Regions from separate parts of the Microbacterium sp. bgisy203 genome, predicted to be linked through region 2. Evidence: predicted binding sites of a transcription regulator. Region 2 holds the regulator's gene; the other holds the start of a gene.
The links. The regulator HspR, encoded in region 2, represses chaperone genes until heat shock. The targets are predictions, from matches to a motif close to AAGTTGAGTCNNNNNGACTCAACTT.

Region 1 (8,274 bases), on a different contig from region 2:
GATCGTCCTGCCCGACCCGAACATGTTCGAGGGGCGGATCGCCTACGTGAAGCCGCTCCAATCGATCACTGACGCCGCCCGCGGCGGCCAGGAGTGGATCGAGATCGAGCCCGTCGGTGCCGTGACCGGTCGCGGGTTGGGCGTTCTCGACATGGCGCGGGCTCTGAACGAGGGCCGGCCGCACATCGCGACCGGCGAGCTCGGCTATCACGTCCTCGACGTGATGCTCTCGGCGCAGGAGTCGGCCGCCTCCGGCGCCACCGTCGAGGTCGCCTCGACGGTGGCTCCCGTGCCGCTGCTGCCGGAGGACTTCGACCCGTTCGCGCGAACGCGGGTCTGACTGCCGGAAGCTGTCGCGAAAGCAGGGTCGATCCGCATCACGCGCGCCCGACGCGGGATGCGGGGCACGATCGGCCCTGCTTTCACGACGTGCGTGTGCGATCGGCCGCCGCGGCGTGGGTCACGCCGCCCGAGGCTCCACCCGCAACCACACGAAGCCGTGCGCGGGAAGGTCGATGCCGTCGGTGAGGTCGAGGTCGCGATCACCCACGAGGTCGGATGCCGACGCTTCGAACCCCGACAGCGTCAGCGCGTCGATGTGCACCGCGGCATCCCCGACGTTCGCGAGGACGAGCACGGTGCTCGCCTCGCCCGGCCGCTGGAATCCCACGACCGACGGGTGGTCGGTGCGGAAGCCGATCAGCTCGTTCCCGGCGAGCTCGGGGGCGAGCTGACGCGCGGCGATGAGCTTCGTCAGGCGTCGGAAGACGCGGCCCGCCGCCGTCGACTCGTCGCCGCGCTCGGCGTACCGGTCGCGGGGCGCGTTGCCGCGGTGTACCCAACGGCTGTCGCTGCGGCGGGCGGGATCGTCGGCGTACGAGTAGTCGTTAAGCTGCGCGACCTCGTCGCCGAGGTAGAGGAGCGGGATGCCGCCCGTCGACATCGCCAGGGCGTGCGCGAGGATCACCCGATCCTCGCCGCCCGGGTCGCCCGCCTCGATGCCCGCGAGCGACGCGGTGGTCCCGGTGACGCGCGCGTCGCCGGTGGCCGGGTTCTCCTGGAACGGAACGCCCCGGGCGAACGTGCCGTCGAACCGACCCGTGTAGAAGCGGTTGAGGAACTGCCGGTGCGCGAACGCGTCGATGCCGAGCGCCGCGGCATCCTCATCGGCGAACGTCCACCCGATGTCGTCGTGTGAACGCACGTAGTTCAGCCAGGCGGTGCCGGCCGGGAGGGCGTGTCGGTGGTCCAGGGCATCCTGAAGCAGGCGGCCGTCGCGGGTCGCGAGGGCCTCCCACGTGAGCGCCATCTGGAGCGGGTTGTACGAGAGGCGGCACTCTTCTGGAGAGATATACGTCACGACCTCGTCGGGGTGCACGATCGCCTCCGACGTGAACGCGACGCTCGGCGCGGCCAGCGCGAGCACCGCGTTGAACGCCCGCAGCAGCAGGTGCGCTTCGGGGAGAGACTCCGACGGCGTCCCGAGCCGCTTCCAGATGAAGGCGACGGCGTCCATGCGGAAGATGTCGACGCCCTGGTTGGCGAGGAAGAGCATCTCGCCCGCCATGGCACGGAACACCGCGGGGTTCGCGTAGTTGAGGTCCCACTGGTAGTGGGAGAACGTCGACCAGATCCAGCGCGGCGGCCCGTCCGACGATCCGTCCTTCGGGGGGATCGGCACGAACGAGCCGGGGTGGTCGTCGGGGAAGATCTCGCGCGTCGTCCGCTCGAAGGCATCCGGCATGGTGCGGTCGGGGAAGATCAGGTAGAAGTCCTCGAACTCCGGGTCGCCGGCAACGGCCTTCCGCGCCCACTCGTGCGCGTCGCTCGTGTGGTTGAAGACGATGTCGAGCATGAGCGCGATGCCCGAGGCACGCAGGTCCGCCGCGAGCTCGGACAGCTGCGCCATCGTGCCGAGGCTCGGGTCGACCCGGTGGTAGCTCGACACCGCGTAGCCGCCGTCGTTCTCGCCCGCCGGGTGGCTCGTCTCCGCCTCGAACAGCGGCATGAGGTGAAGGTAGGTGAGGCCGAGCTCCCGGAAGTACGGGATCTGGTCCCGGATGCCGGCGAGGTTCCCCGCGAAGCGGTCGACGTAGCAGACACCGGCGAGCATCCGCTCCGACTGGAACCAGTCCGGGTCGGCGGCGCGCTGGGCGTCGCGAACCTTGAGGTCGAGCGGGCGGGCGTTCCACGAGGCGGATGCCGCGGCGATCGTCGCGGCGAGCTGCTCCTGCCCGTCGTTGCGCCCGCCGTAGAGCGCGGCGAACAGGTCGTGCAGCCGCGGGAACTGCTCGTCGAATCGCGCGAGGAACGCGTCATCGAGCCTCCCGGCATCCTCTGCTGCGGCCAGCGCAGCGCTTCGGTCGGCATCGATCGTGCTCAGCGCGGTCATCGGTCGCCTCACCCCCTGATGCCCCAGCCTACGGGCGGGCTACGCTGGCGGCATCCCCGCGCCGCCGCGCGCACGTCCGCCTGCGTGCTCCGTGGGCGCGCCTGCTACCGGAAGGCTCCCCGTGGACCTCGTTCAGATCGCCCAGCACGCCGATGACCTCGACCGTGCCGCCGACTTCTACACGATGCTCCTCGAGCGTCCGCCACTCGCGCGCTTCGACGAGCCGAGGCTCCTCTTCTTCGACCTCGACGGTGCGCGGCTGCTGCTGGATGCCGCGGCTCCGAGCGCCCTCGTCTACCTGCGCGTCGACAACGTCCACGAGACGCTCGAGCGTCTTGCCGGGCTCGTCGACGTGGTCGCCGCGCCGCACGTCATCTTCGTGCACGAGGACGACACGCTCGGCCCGGTGGGCACCGAGGAGTGGCAGGCGTTCATCCGCGACAGCGAGGGGAACACGGTCGGGCTCGTCGCCTTCCAGCGCGCCTGACGCGGTCGGTTGCAGCCGGTCACGGCCCCGCGCGGACGGCTGCGGTGCGGACGGCTGCGGTGCGCGCGGCGTAGGCTCGCAGGGTGAGTGCGTACGTCTCGGCGTTCGAGCTGTTCTCCATCGGCGTAGGACCCTCGAGCTCCCACACGGTCGGCCCGCTGCGGGCGGGTCGCGATTTCGCGCGACGCATCGCCGACCTGCCCGGTCTCGCGCGCGTGACCTGCGACCTCTGCGGATCGCTCGGCGCGACGGGGATCGGCCACGGCACCCCCGACGCCGTCGTCGCCGGCCTCCAAGGGCACGAACCCGAGACCGTCGACCCCGCCGACGTCCGCGGTGCGTGGACGAGGTGGACCGACGGCGCACCGCTCGTCGTCGACGGCCGGACGCCCGTGCCCTTCGCGCAGAGCGACGTCGCCTTCGCGCCGCGGACGCGTCTGCCGGGGCACCCGAATGCGATGACGCTCCGCGCGTTCGACGCCGCGGGCGCCGAGCTCGCCGAGCAGACCTACTACTCGATCGGCGGCGGGTTCATCCGGCGGGAGGGCGAGCCCCCGGCCGTCGATGCGGTCGCCTACCCGCTGCCGTTCGCCTCGGCTGCCGAGCTGCTCGCGCTGTGCGACGAGCAGCACCTCACGATCGCCGAGGCCGCGCGCCGCAACGAAGAGGCGTTGCGGAGTGAGAGCGAGGTCGCCGCCGGGCTCGACGCGATCTGGGATGCCATGACCGCGTGCGTCGAGGCGGGCCTTGCGACCGGAGGCGAGCTTCCCGGCATCCTGCGCGTGAAGCGTCGTGCGAACGATATCCGCCTGCAGCTCGAGCGCGCCGAGGCCGAGTCGGGGCGCGAGCTCCCCGGCGAATGGCTGGGCGCGTTCGCGCTCGCCGTCAACGAGGAGAACGCATCCGGCGGCCGAGTCGTCACCGCTCCGACGAACGGGGCGGCGGGCATCGTGCCGGCGGTCGCGATGTATTGGTGGCGGTTCCTCGCCGACTCGGGCCTCGGGTCCTCGACCGCCGTCACGCCCTACGGCGAGCTCGTCGGGTCGGCGCTGCTCGGCCTGCATGGCGCGGACGAGGCGGCTGACGCGGGCGCGGGTGCTTCGGGTTCGGCCGGCGACGCCCCGAGCGCGGATGCCGTGAAGGCGCGCGCCGACGCGGCATCCGTCGCCGAGGCGAACCGACGTCGCGGCATCCGCCGCTTCCTGCTCACCGCGACGGCGCTCGGGTCTCTCTTCAAGGCGAACGCGTCGATCTCGGGCGCCGAGGGCGGGTGCCAGGCCGAGGTCGGGTCGGCGTGCGCCATGGCCGCCGGCGGGCTCACCGCCGTGATGGGAGGCACGAACCGGCAGATCGAGAACGCCGCCGAGATCGCGATGGAGCACCACCTCGGCCTCACCTGCGACCCCGTCGGCGGCCTCGTGCAGATCCCCTGCATCGAGCGGAACGCGATCGCCGCCTCGACCGCCGTGACCGCGGCGCGCCTGGCCCTCCGCGGCGACGGCGAGCACTTCGTGAGCCTCGATCAGGTGGTCGAGACGATGCGCCAGACCGGCATCGACATGTCGCACAAATACAAGGAGACGAGCGAGGGCGGTCTCGCGGTCAACGTCATCGAGTGCTGACCCGCGCCGCGCCGCCGCCAGGATTTCGTCGGCGCAGATCGCGCTCATCGGTCAGGGTGAGGACGAATCACGCCGACATTCTCCAGGATGCCGACGATTCGCGCCGACGAACTCCCGCGGACTCCCCCGCCAGGTCACCCCTGCCACCCGTGTCGGCGCAGAGCGCTTGCGACGACGTCGGGTGCGGTGCCGCCGCGCACGCGCGCTCCCGTGAGCCGCGTGACGTCCCACCCCTCGCCCGTGAACGCGGCGATGCGATCGATGTCGCGATTCCACTGTCGTCGACTCGTGCGGTGGTGGTCCCCCTCGACCTCGACGATCACGCCATAGCGCGGATACACGCTATCGGCGATGCCGAGGAGCCGACCGCCCACGTCGCGGATCTCGACATCGAGCTCCATCGGGGGGAGCCCGGTGGCCTCGGCATCCAGCCGGTACTCGGTCTCGAGTCGCGAGCTGCTGCCGACCCTGACCCGATCGAGCGCTCCCAAGAGGTGCGACCGATTCCGCCGTCCCGGTTCGATCGCCGCCGCGTGTAGCATCTCGATCGTCGTCAGCTGGGCTGAGGGCACCGGCGTGCCTCGGTCGTCGCGGGGCACACGCACGAGGTGATCGCCGACGACGACGAGCCAGCGCTCGCCGCACTCGCCACCGAGCATCGCCCAGGTCGTCGCGGGGCTCGACACGCGCAGCCCGCCGAGATCGACGGTGGAGATCAGGTGCGGGCGCAGCGCGTGAGATCGGATGCCGCAGCCCGCGGTGCCCGGACCGGATGCGGTGTCGCCACGCACAGATCGCCGTCGGGGTCGAAGTCGTCGGGCAGAGGCGCACCCCAGAGCGCCGCGGCGGTCCAGCCCGCGAAGATCGCGTGCGGACTGAGGGTGGGAGCGACGGCGACCGCCCGCCTCCGCACCCGCTCGCGCCGACGGCGATCGAGCGTGAGCGGACCGTCGTCGGTCTCGTCGGCGGGCGCCGGGCGCATGCGCACGCCGTGGAACGGGCGCTCGAGGTCCCGACCTCGAAGGCGCCCGGGCGTCACGCCCGCGGCGAGGGCTTCGGCGTGGGTGAATGAGGTCCCGAGGCTGAGGGGGAGTGGTTGCGGCGGTCGAGGCATCCCCACACCCTGCTCGCCCGCGACGCCGTGTGACGTCCTGCATCGCGAATCTGTGGAGGGATGGCGCACATCGCTTCTTGGGGAGGAGTCGATGGGCGGCACGCGAACGTCGGCACAGATCGCGCTCATGTTCCAGGATGCCGACGATTCGCGCCGACGAAACCGCAGGAGACGACGATCCGCGCCCACGAATTGCGACCCCGCCACCCGCATCGTTCGCCGTGCGAGAACGGCTGGCACTCGCCCCCCGAGAGTGCTAATCTGAGAGCACTTGAGCCGCAAAGGCTCAACTTTGAGACCACCGGTCCGGCGCCCGCCGGGCCACCAGAACAAGGGAGAGAACAATGGCCACGTATGACCCGTTCCGTGACCTCGACCGCCTCGCGTCGGGCCTCTTCGACACGCGCCGCGGCCCGCGCCGGATGCCGATGGACCTGTACCGTGACGGCGACCACTACGTCCTGAGCGCCGACCTTCCGGGCATCGACCCGGGTTCGGTCGACATCGACGTGGACGGCCAGCTGCTCACGATCCGCGCCGAGCGCACGCTGCCCGAGGGCGACGGCGTCAAGTGGATCACCCGCGAGCGTGAGGCGGCGAGCTTCCTGCGCCAGCTGAACCTCGGCCAGGGCATCGACACCGAGAACATCGCCGCGACATACAGCAACGGCGTCCTCACCGTCACGATCCCCGTGAGCGAGAAGGCCAAGCCCCGCAAGGTGCAGGTCGTCGCCGACGGCGCGGCGTCCACCCCGGCGCACGAGACCATCCAGGCCCACGAGTCCGACCAGGCGCCCCAGCCCGTCGACCAGTGACCTGGACCAGTGATCGACCACTGAAGAGCGCCTGAGCCCCGCGGCTCACGCCCCCCGAACCGCCCCGCGTCCGCACGGAGCGGGGCGGTTCTGGGTGCCACCGCGAGGGGTTTCGTCGGCGCAGATCGCCCCCACTGCGCCTGATGGGCGCGATCTGCGCCGACGTTCTCCGCGGTGAGGACGATCTGCGCCGACACTTGCGCGAGCGTGCGCGTGCGCGTGTGCGCGCGCGGGTGCCAGGAGCACACAGGCGATCGATAGAATCGGATCACCCGCCGCCCGCCCGAGGCGCGCAGGACGTCGACGAGGATGCCGATGACCACCGAGCCTGTCCCGAAACCCACCCCGCCCGCGGCCGGCGAACGCCCCGCCCCGCCCACGGCTGATGAACGCCCCGAGCGGGAACTCACCGAACCGGTCGCTCTCACGCTCCCGAACGGATCGCTCAACGATGCCGCGATCGGCTGGGCGCGTCGCCCGCTCGTCGACACGTCGGGCATCGCGGCGCGGCACGGCGTGCGCGTCCCCGGCTGGGGGCGCAACAAGCGGTGGGAGTACTGGAACGTCATCACACCGACTCACATCGCGGCGCTCACGATCTCCTCCCTCGACTATGCCGCCGTCCACGAGGTGTGGATCTTCGAGCGCGCGACCGGCCGCTCGTGGGGCCGGAACGCGACGGTCATCCCCGCCCGCGACGTCACCCTCCCACCCTCGCTCGGTGATGGCATCGCCCTCGCGCACGCGAAAGACCTCGCGGTCAGCGTCACACCCGCGGACGACGGGCGGGTATGGCGGCTGCACGCCGTCATGCCGGATGCCTCGTTCGATGTCACCGTGACCCGCCCCGAACGTCACGACCTGCTCGCCGTCGTCGTCCCCTGGACGAACCGGCTCTTCCAGTACACCGTGAAGGACGTTGCGCTCCCGGCATCGGGTGTGATCGTGACCGACGGCGTTTCGCACGACGTCGGGCCGGGCTCGTGGGCCGTGCTCGACCACGGGCGGGGGCGCTGGCCGTACGACGTCGCGTGGAACTGGGGCGCCGGGTCGGGCGCCCTCGCCGACGGGCGGAGCATCGGCATCCAACTCGGCGGACGGTGGACCGACGGCACCGGCTCGACGGAGAACGGCGTCCTCGTCGGCGGAACGATGCACAAGATCTCCGTGCCGGTGCGGTGGGAATACGACCTCGCTGCGCCGCTTCGGCCCTGGCGCATCACCGGCGGCGGGCTCGACGCCGTCTTCACGCCCTTCTTCGACAAGACGTCGCGGACGAACCTCGGCATCCTCTCCTCGCGCACCGATCAGTGTTTCGGTCAGTGGTCGGGCACGTTCTCGTGGACGGATGCCGCGGGTGCCGCGCGGTCCGTGTCATTCGAGGGCATCGCGGGTTTCGCGGAAGACGTGCACAACCGCTGGTGACAGCGTGTGCGGACGGAAGCCGAGGGAGCGTCAGACCCCGCGAAGCTTCGCCGTCAGAGCCTCGAGCTGGGTCAGCTCGTCGTCGGTGAGCACCGACATGCGGTCGGCGATCGACCGGCCGTGCGTCGTGGCGAGCTTGCGGAAGGCGACGAGCCCCTCGTCGGTCGCGCGGACGATCGCGCCGCGCCCGTCGTGGGGATCGGGGCACTTGCTGAGGAGCCCCCGCGCGACCATCCGGTCGACGAGGCGCGAGACGCTCGGCTGACTGATGAGCATGTTCGCCGTGACATCGCGCAGGCGCGCCGCGTGGTCGTCGCTCCGGGCGACAGTCAGGAGCACGTCGTACTCGGCCTGGGAGAGCTCACCGCCGGTGAAGTCGTCGCTCAGCTCCGCGAAGACCTCGTGCTGCGCGCGGAACA
Region 2 (8,274 bases):
GCGAACCTCGCGATGCTCGTCGGCGCGCAGGCCGAGTACGTCGCTCAGGTGCCGTCTCGGCACTCGATGCGCATGTTCACCGAGGTGGGCCGGCGCGTCGACCTGCACTGCACCGGCGTCGGCAAGGCGATGCTCTCGACCCTCGACCCGGAACGCGCGGCGCGGCTGATCGCCCAGGCATCCCTCCCCGCACGCACGACCCACACGATCACGGACCGCACGGCGCTCACGGATGCCGTCGCACAGACGCGCGAGCGCGGCTACTGCCTCGACGAGCAGGAGCAGGAGATCGGCGTGCGCTGCGTGGCGGTGCCGATTCCGGGGTCGAGCGCGCCGTCGTACGCGGTCTCGGTGTCGGGGCCGCTGCCGCGGATGACCGACGACCTCATCGCGCGCGCCGTCCCCGCGCTGCACGCGGCGGCGCGGCGGATCGCGGTCGCCCTCGAGAGCTGAACGGCACTCAGCGACAGCTGAACGACACTCTGCGACGTCACCATAAGACTTGATACTTGTCATATCAAGTTCACTTGACAGGGCTGCGGCGGCCCCGGTAATGTGGAGACATCGCGAAGTTGAGCTTTAGTGACTCAACTTTGCGAGAAGGCTTCAGAAGGACCGGCGCCCGGGGAGGGGCGCCGATCGCACAACCCAGAGCGACACGCTCAGAGCAAGGAGAAACACATGGCACGTGCAGTGGGCATCGACCTCGGAACGACGAACTCGGTCGTCTCCGTCCTCGAAGGCGGCGAGCCGAACGTCATCGCCAACGCCGAAGGATTCCGCACGACCCCCTCGGTCGTCGCATTCACCAAGGACGGCGAGGTGCTGGTCGGAGAGCCCGCCAAGCGCCAGGCCGTCACCAACGTCGACCGGACGATCACGTCGGTCAAGCGCCACATGGGCACCGACTGGAAGACGCAGCCGATCGACGGCAAGCAGTACACGCCGCAGGAGATCTCGGCGCGCATCCTGCAGAAGCTCAAGCGCGACGCGGAGCAGTATCTCGGCGACTCCGTGACGGATGCCGTCATCACGGTCCCCGCGTACTTCAACGACGCCGAGCGTCAGGCCACGAAGGAGGCCGGCGAGATCGCGGGCCTCAACGTCCTCCGCATCATCAACGAGCCCACCGCTGCCGCGCTCGCGTACGGCCTCGACAAGGGCAAGGAGGACGAGCTCATCCTCGTCTTCGACCTCGGTGGTGGAACGTTCGACGTGTCCCTGCTCGAAGTGGGCAAGGACGACGACTTCTCGACCATCCAGGTGCGCGCCACCGCCGGCGACAACCGCCTCGGCGGCGATGACTGGGACCAGCGCGTCGTCGAGTACCTGATCAAGCAGTTCAAGGACACGACGGGCGTCGACGTCTCGGGCGACAAGATCGCCCTCCAGCGCCTCAAGGAGGCCGCGGAGCAGGCGAAGAAGGAGCTGTCGTCTTCGACGAGCACCTCGATCAACCTGCCCTACCTCTCGCTCACCGAGAACGGACCCGTGTCGCTGTCGGAGACGCTCACGCGCGCCAAGTTCGAGGACCTCACCAAGGACCTCCTCGACCGCACGCGCAAGCCCTTCGCCGATGTCATCCGCGAGGCCGGCATCAAGGTCGACGACATCGACCACGTCGTCCTCGTCGGCGGCTCGACCCGCATGCCCGCGGTCTCCGAGCTCGTCAAGAGCGAGACCGGCAAGGAGCCCAACAAGGGCGTGAACCCGGACGAGGTCGTCGCCGTCGGCGCGGCCCTGCAGGCCGGTGTCCTCAAGGGCGAGCGCAAGGACGTGCTCCTGATCGACGTCACCCCGCTCTCCCTCGGCATCGAGACCAAGGGCGGCATCATGACGAAGCTCATCGAGCGCAACACGGCCATCCCGACCAAGCGCAGCGAGACCTTCACGACCGCCGACGACAACCAGCCGTCGGTCGCCATCCAGGTCTTCCAGGGCGAGCGCGAGTTCACCCGCGACAACAAGCCGCTCGGAACGTTCGAGCTCACCGGCATCGCGCCGGCGCCCCGGGGCATCCCGCAGGTCGAGGTCACCTTCGACATCGACGCCAACGGCATCGTGCACGTGTCCGCGAAGGACAAGGGCACGGGCAAGGAGCAGTCGATGACGATCACCGGCGGCTCGAGCCTCCCCAAGGAGGACATCGACCGCATGGTGCGCGAGGCCGAGGAGCACGCCGCCGAGGACAAGCAGCGCCGCGAGTCGGCCGAGGTCCGCAACCAGGCCGAGACCCTCTCGTACTCGATCGAGAAGCTCATCAAGGACAACGAGGACAAGCTCCCCACCGAGGTCAAGGACTCCGTCCAGGCCGACGTCGACGCGCTGAAGACCGCGCTCGCCGGGGATGACGAGGCTGCCGTGAAGACGGCCTTCGACAAGCTGAACGCCTCGCAGTCGCAGCTGGGCGAGGCGATCTACGCCGCGTCGCAGGCGGCCGGTGAGCCGGCCGACCCGAACGTCGGTCAGCCCGGCGACGGCGAGACGCCCAACCCCGAAGAGGACGTCATCGACGCCGAGGTCGTCGACGACGAGGACGAGAAGAAGTAAGAGAGCCGAGACATGACGAAGGACTTCGAAGAGCCGATCGACGAAGTCCCCGGCGATGAGGGGTCGGATGCCGCGGCATCCGACCCCCAGTCGCAGGGAGACGAGACCACCGACGACGAGCTGACGGTCGACGACATCCTCGACACGGCGCAGTCCGACGAGGCGGCCGTCGCCGAGGCATCCGACGAGGACAAGGACCTGCTCCTCGACCTCAAGCGCCTGCAGGCGGAGTACGCCAACTACCGCCGGCGCACCGAGGAGCAGCGCGAGGTGGAGATCGCCCGTGCGAAGGGATCGGTCGCCAAGGGCCTCCTGCCCGTCCTCGACGATCTCGATCGCGCCGAGAAGCACGGTGACCTCGCCGAGGGGTCGCCCCTCGCGGTGATCGCCGAGAAGCTCCGCGGCATCGTCTCGCGTCTGGGCGTCGAGACGTACGGCGTCGCGGGCGAGGTGTTCGACCCGCAACAGCACGAGGCGATCTTCTACGCCCCCAACCCCGGCGGCGTGGAGGACGGCACGATCCTCGACGTCGTCGAGGTCGGCTACCGTCTCGGCACCATCGAGCTGCGACCGGCGAAGGTCGTCGTCGCCGGTTCGGCCGACTGACCGGAGGGGGTGTCCATGGCCAGTCAAGACTGGTTCGACAAGGACTTCTACAAGGTCCTCGGCGTCTCGAAGGACGTCTCCGAGGCCGATCTGAAGAAGACCTATCGCAAGCTCGCCCGCAAGTACCACCCCGACTCGACGCAGGGAGACCCCGCCGCCGAGGCGAAGTTCAAGGAGATCAGCGAGGCGTACGCGATCCTCTCCGACAAGGATCAGCGTGAGGAGTACGACCAGATCCGCGCGATGGGTGCGGGTGGTGCGCGCTTCCAGGCGCCGGGCGCCGGCGGGGCGGGCGGGTTCGAGGACGTCTTCAGCCGGTTCGGTCAGTCGCGCGGCGGCTCGTACCAGCAGGCGGACTTCGACGACCTGTTCTCGATGTTCGGCCAGGCCTCCGGCGGCGGCTTCGGATCAGGACGGTTCGGCCAGTCCTCGGGCGGATTCCGCGGCTACGGCGGCCCCCACAAGGGTGCCGACGTCACGGCGCGGACGACGCTCGACTTCCAGACCGCGGTCAAGGGCGAGACGATCACCCTCGCAGGGGAGGACGGAAAGCCGTTCAAGGTCAAGATCCCCGCGGGGGTCGCCGACGGCCAGAAGATCCGTCTGCGCGGCCGCGGCCGTCCGTCGCCGGACGGCGGCGAGTCGGGCGACATCGTCGTGCAGGTCACGGTGCGCCCGCATCCGGTGTTCACGCGTGACGGGCTGAACCTTCGCGTGACGGTCCCCGTGACCTTCACCGAGGCGGCGCTCGGCGCGACGATCGAGGTGCCGACGCTCGGCGGCGATTCCGTGAAGCTCCGCGTCGCGCCCGGCACTCCGTCGGGGCGCGTACTGCGCGTCAAGGGGCGCGGCGTGTCGACCTCGAAGGGGACGGGCGACCTCCTGGCCGAAGTGCAGGTGGCGGTGCCTTCGCACCTCGATGACAAGGCGCGAGAGGCGCTGGAGCGCTTCCAGGAGCTCGAGCCGAAGGAGAACCCGCGGGCCGACCTGCTCAGCAAGGCACGAGAGTGATCATGGCCGAGCGAGAACCCTACGAGGACCCGGACGAGGAGGCCCCGATCTTCGCGATCGCGGTCGCCGCCGAGCTCGCCGGCATGCACCCGCAGACGCTGCGTCAGTACGACCGACTCGGTCTCGTCGTGCCGGCCCGCACGCAGGGCGGCTCGCGGCGCTACTCCCTGCGGCACGTGCAGCAGCTGCGCGAGGTCGCGGCGCTGTCAGCCGAGGGCATGAGCCTCGCGGCGATCGCGCGCGTCATCGAGCTGGAGAACACGGTGCGGGGGCTCCGCCGCCAGGTGCGCGAGCTCGAGGGCCGCCTGCAGGTCGAGGCCGACCGGCGCTCCCGGGTGTTCGCGGCCGCGGCATCCGGCTCGGTCGTCACGCTCCGTCAGGGCACGCGTGTGCGCCGCGAGACGGACCTCGTGCTCTGGCATCCGCACCTCGGATCCGGACAGTAGCGAGATCTACGCCCTCGCCGCGAGGAAGGCCTCGTAGTCGGCGCGGGACACCTCCGCGTAGGCGTACGCCCAGTCGAGGAGGGCCTGCGTGATCACACGCGCGTTGCCGATGTACCCCGCCACGAGCGACGCCGTCGGGGATTGGGCGTGCGCGCGGGCGAGAACCGCGGCGCAGGCGCGCGCGTACAGGACGAACGACGCGTCGTCGAGGGCTTCGGCATCGATCCCGCCCTTCATGTCGCGGAACTGCCGCACGTAGTAGTCGTGAGCGGGCCCGCGGAAGTGGCCGAGGAACGGGTCGGACACTCCCTGCAGAATGCGTTGCAGCGCCACCACACGACCTCCCTCCCCTTCGTTCGCGATGAGTTCGTCGATCTCCGACGGCTGGGCGCAGCCCCCGTACTCGATGAGGACGCTGCGGCCCGCCTCCTTCGTCTGCATGAGGAGCGCGTGACCGTCACCGTCGACGAGGACGCTCACGTAGCAGCGGGTCCCGACGCTTCCGACCCCCACCACCCGTCGCACGGTGTCGGAGGCGACGTAGTGGCGGAGCAGAAGCCGGATGTCCGAGCGCGTCGTCAGAAGATACTTCTCGAGCGCCCCCGTGATCTCGCGCGTCGCCGCGTCGTCGATGTGCGTCATCGTCGGGGGCTGCTCCACGAATCGCCGCAGGCCGTCCTCGCCGCGCGTGGTGAGCTTGCGCGTCGCGCGCTCGGACGTCCTCTCCTCGGCGTCGGCGATCGCGTCGCGCAGCACGCGACGCGCCGACGAGCTGCCGTCACCGAGCCCGCCGGCCGCATCGAAGTGCTGGTAGTACCGGCCCACCGGCGACGACGCGCGGCTCTCACGCAGCGCGTGCGCGTACTGGTGCACCGCCCCTTCGGCCGCGGTGCGCGTCACCGCGCCGTCGCGCCCGCTCGCCTGGGCGGCGATCACGATGCTCGCGACGAGCCGCTTCACATCCCATTCCCACGGCGCCCATGCGGCCTCGTCGAAGTCGTTCAGGTCGAACACCAGCGTCCGCTGCGGCGATGCGTAGAAGCCGAAGTTGGACACGTGCGCGTCGCCGCACGATGCGACGAGGATGCCGCTGGAGGGCCCCGCCGCCAGGTCGGCGGCCATGAGTGCGGCGGTTCCCCGATAGAACGTGAACGGGCTCGCCGACATCCGCTCGGTGCGCAGCGGCACGAGCTCGGCCACGCGCGACGCGTTCTGCGCGTCGAGGATCGACAGGGGATCCCGACCCGTCGTCACGAGGTTCGCGATCGAGCGGCGCGGCGTCGCGCGGCGGCGGTCGCGACCCTGCGCCGCGAGGTCGGCGGTCGAGAGAGGTGCAGACAGCGGAACGGAGGCCATGCGCCCATGATGGCACCGCCCCGGCGGCGCACACCGGGTAGCGTTTCCGCATGACGCGCGCCACGACCACGACAGCTCCGGCCTCCCGCGCGCTCTCGCCCACGCTGTCGGCGCTGCTCGGCCTCGCGGCGGCGGTGCTGGTGCTCGCGGGCGTCTACCTCGCTCGCGAGATCATCGGCCCGCTCGCACTCGCCGCCGTCATCGTCATCATCTGCGAGCCCGTGCGTCGACCGCTCGAGCGGCGCGGGTGGCCGCGCTGGGCGGCGACGACCGCGGTGATCGCGGTCGCCTACCTCGTGCTCGCCGCGATGGCGGCGATGCTCGCCTACTCCGGCACGGCGTTCGTGGGCCTCGTCCGTGACTCCGCCGACGATCTGCGCGCCACCGCCGACCAGCTGGTCGCGTGGCTCGGGAGCCTGGGGCTGCAGGACCAGGCATCCGACGCCGCCGCCTCCCTGCTCGACCCGGCGACGCTCGTCAGCTTCGCGACGTCCCTCGGCAGCAGTGCGCTCGGCGTCGTCACGGCGTTCTTCTTCGTGCTCGCCTACGTCATCTTCATGGCCGTCGACGATGCGCGGTACACCCGCGCCGAGGAGCGCTTCGGCGCCCGAGTCACCCCGTTCGTCCGCCGCGCCGAGAGCTACAACCGGTCGGTCCGCCGCTACTACGTCGTCAACGCGAGCTTCGGACTCGTCGTCGCCGTCATCGATGGCCTGGCGCTGTGGGCGCTCGGCATCCCGGTGCCGGTCGTCTGGGCGATCCTCGCGTTCGTCACGAACTTCATCCCCAACATCGGGTTCATCCTGGGTCTCGTGCCGCCGGCCCTGCTCGCCCTCGTCGTCGGCGGCTGGCCGCTCATGCTCGTCGTCATCGGCATCTATTGCGTCGTGAACGTCACGCTGCAGGTGATGATCCAGCCGAAGTTCGTGAGCGACGCCGTCGACCTGACCCTCACGCTGAGCTTCTTCTCGGTCGTGTTCTGGACGTTCATCATCGGTCCGCTGGGCGCGCTGCTGTCGATCCCCCTGACGCTGCTCGTCCGCGAGCTGCTCTTCGGCGGCGACCCGAAGGCGTGGTTCGCGCGCTGGCTCTCGGGCGACGACGACGCCGCGCCGCCGCGCGAGGTCGGGACCGCCTGACCGCTGAGGCGCGCGCTGGCGCGGGATTCAGCTCGGGTCCCGGTTCAGCTCGGGTCGAGTCGCAGCACGGTCGGCGACTCGCCCACCGCCACGTCGTCGACGATCCGGAGCGTGCGTGCCAGGTCATCGAGCGCGCGCTCGACCGTGCCGAAGCGCTCGCGGTCGCCGCCGATGGCGGTGAGGGTCACGAACGCCGAACCGGCATCCCACGTGTACGTCACGTACGGCGGGACGGATGCCGCGGCGCCCGGTCCCGTGCCCGCCGCCGTCCCCCCGCCGCTCGCGCGCGGCACCGGGACGGCAAGCTTCTCACCGACGCCGAGGTAGGGCGAGCGGAAGTCCTCGGTGTCGTCGTACTCGATCGGCATCATGGCGCGCGCCGTCCGCAGCTGCGACGTCGCCTGCTGGATCTGCGCGAGCGCCACGACGAGCTCAGGGTCGTCCTTCCACGTCCAGACGAGCACGCGCCCGTCGGCCTGACGCAGCAGGAGCGGCGCCGCCTGGCTCGCCGCCCACGCGGCGAAACCGGTGCCCGCGCGCGGCGCCGCGCCCATCGCGGCGTTCGCCTGCGCGAAGAGCATGCCGATCGCGCGCTTGCGGCGTCGCCGCCCGCGCAACCCCAGCGACCCGGTGACGGGCACCCAGAGGGCGGGGTCGGCGTCGGCGTGCAGGCGCATCATCGTCCCAGCGTAGGCGGCGCGGACGCCGACGGCATCCGCCGCTCGGGTTGCCGCGTTCGGTCGGAACGCGTCGCCCCGACCGACGGATCTCGGCACCTCGACGGCGCCCCGCACCCCGCGCCCCGTGCCCCGCGCGTCAGGCGAGGAGCTTCGCCTTCGCCGCCGCGAACTCGGCGTCGTCGAGCACCCCGGCATCCTTCAGCGCCGCGAGCTTCTGCAGTTCGGCGACCACGTCGACGACGGGTGCGGCGGCCGCGGGCGCGGATGCCGCCGCGGGAGCTGCAGCCGGTGCGGCCGCCATCTGCTGCGCGACGGCGGCCTGCGCGGCGGCCTCCACCTGCGCCTTCTGCTGGGCCGCCTGGTAGAGCTGCGCCTGCGTCGCGGTGTGGTGCTTCTCGGCGGCGCGGGCGTTGACGGCGTTCGCCGTTCCCGCGACGACCGCGGTGCGTGCGGCCAGGCCGATGAGGCCCGGGCGTCCGTTCCTTC

Region 1: AC3ENQ_RS06225 (Hsp20/alpha crystallin family protein) is a predicted target of HspR. The motif match lies at 5,884-5,908, and genes of this name have one in related genera.

What each region holds. Positions count from the first base shown of each region.
Region 1 is NZ_JBYIPF010000003.1:75,484-83,757, forward strand. It holds gene AC3ENQ_RS06195 (Gfo/Idh/MocA family protein) at 1-340, shown strand, start outside; gene AC3ENQ_RS06200 (alpha-amylase family protein) at 461-2,392, opposite strand; gene AC3ENQ_RS06205 (VOC family protein) at 2,514-2,879, shown strand; gene AC3ENQ_RS06210 (L-serine ammonia-lyase, iron-sulfur-dependent, subunit alpha) at 2,963-4,501, shown strand; gene AC3ENQ_RS06215 (hypothetical protein) at 4,636-5,292, opposite strand; gene AC3ENQ_RS06220 (hypothetical protein) at 5,217-5,615, opposite strand; gene AC3ENQ_RS06225 (Hsp20/alpha crystallin family protein) at 5,960-6,430, shown strand; gene AC3ENQ_RS06230 (DUF2804 domain-containing protein) at 6,746-7,855, shown strand; gene AC3ENQ_RS06235 (MarR family winged helix-turn-helix transcriptional regulator) at 7,886-8,274, opposite strand, start outside.
Region 2 is NZ_JBYIPF010000007.1:111,957-120,230, reverse strand. It holds gene AC3ENQ_RS11505 (IclR family transcriptional regulator) at 1-453, shown strand, start outside; gene dnaK (molecular chaperone DnaK) at 682-2,550, shown strand; gene AC3ENQ_RS11495 (nucleotide exchange factor GrpE) at 2,563-3,156, shown strand; gene AC3ENQ_RS11490 (DnaJ C-terminal domain-containing protein) at 3,172-4,167, shown strand; gene AC3ENQ_RS11485 (heat shock protein transcriptional repressor HspR) at 4,170-4,613, shown strand; gene AC3ENQ_RS11480 (DUF2252 domain-containing protein) at 4,620-5,969, opposite strand; gene AC3ENQ_RS11475 (AI-2E family transporter) at 6,020-7,108, shown strand; gene AC3ENQ_RS11470 (hypothetical protein) at 7,153-7,788, opposite strand; gene AC3ENQ_RS11465 (SHOCT domain-containing protein) at 7,925-8,274, opposite strand, start outside.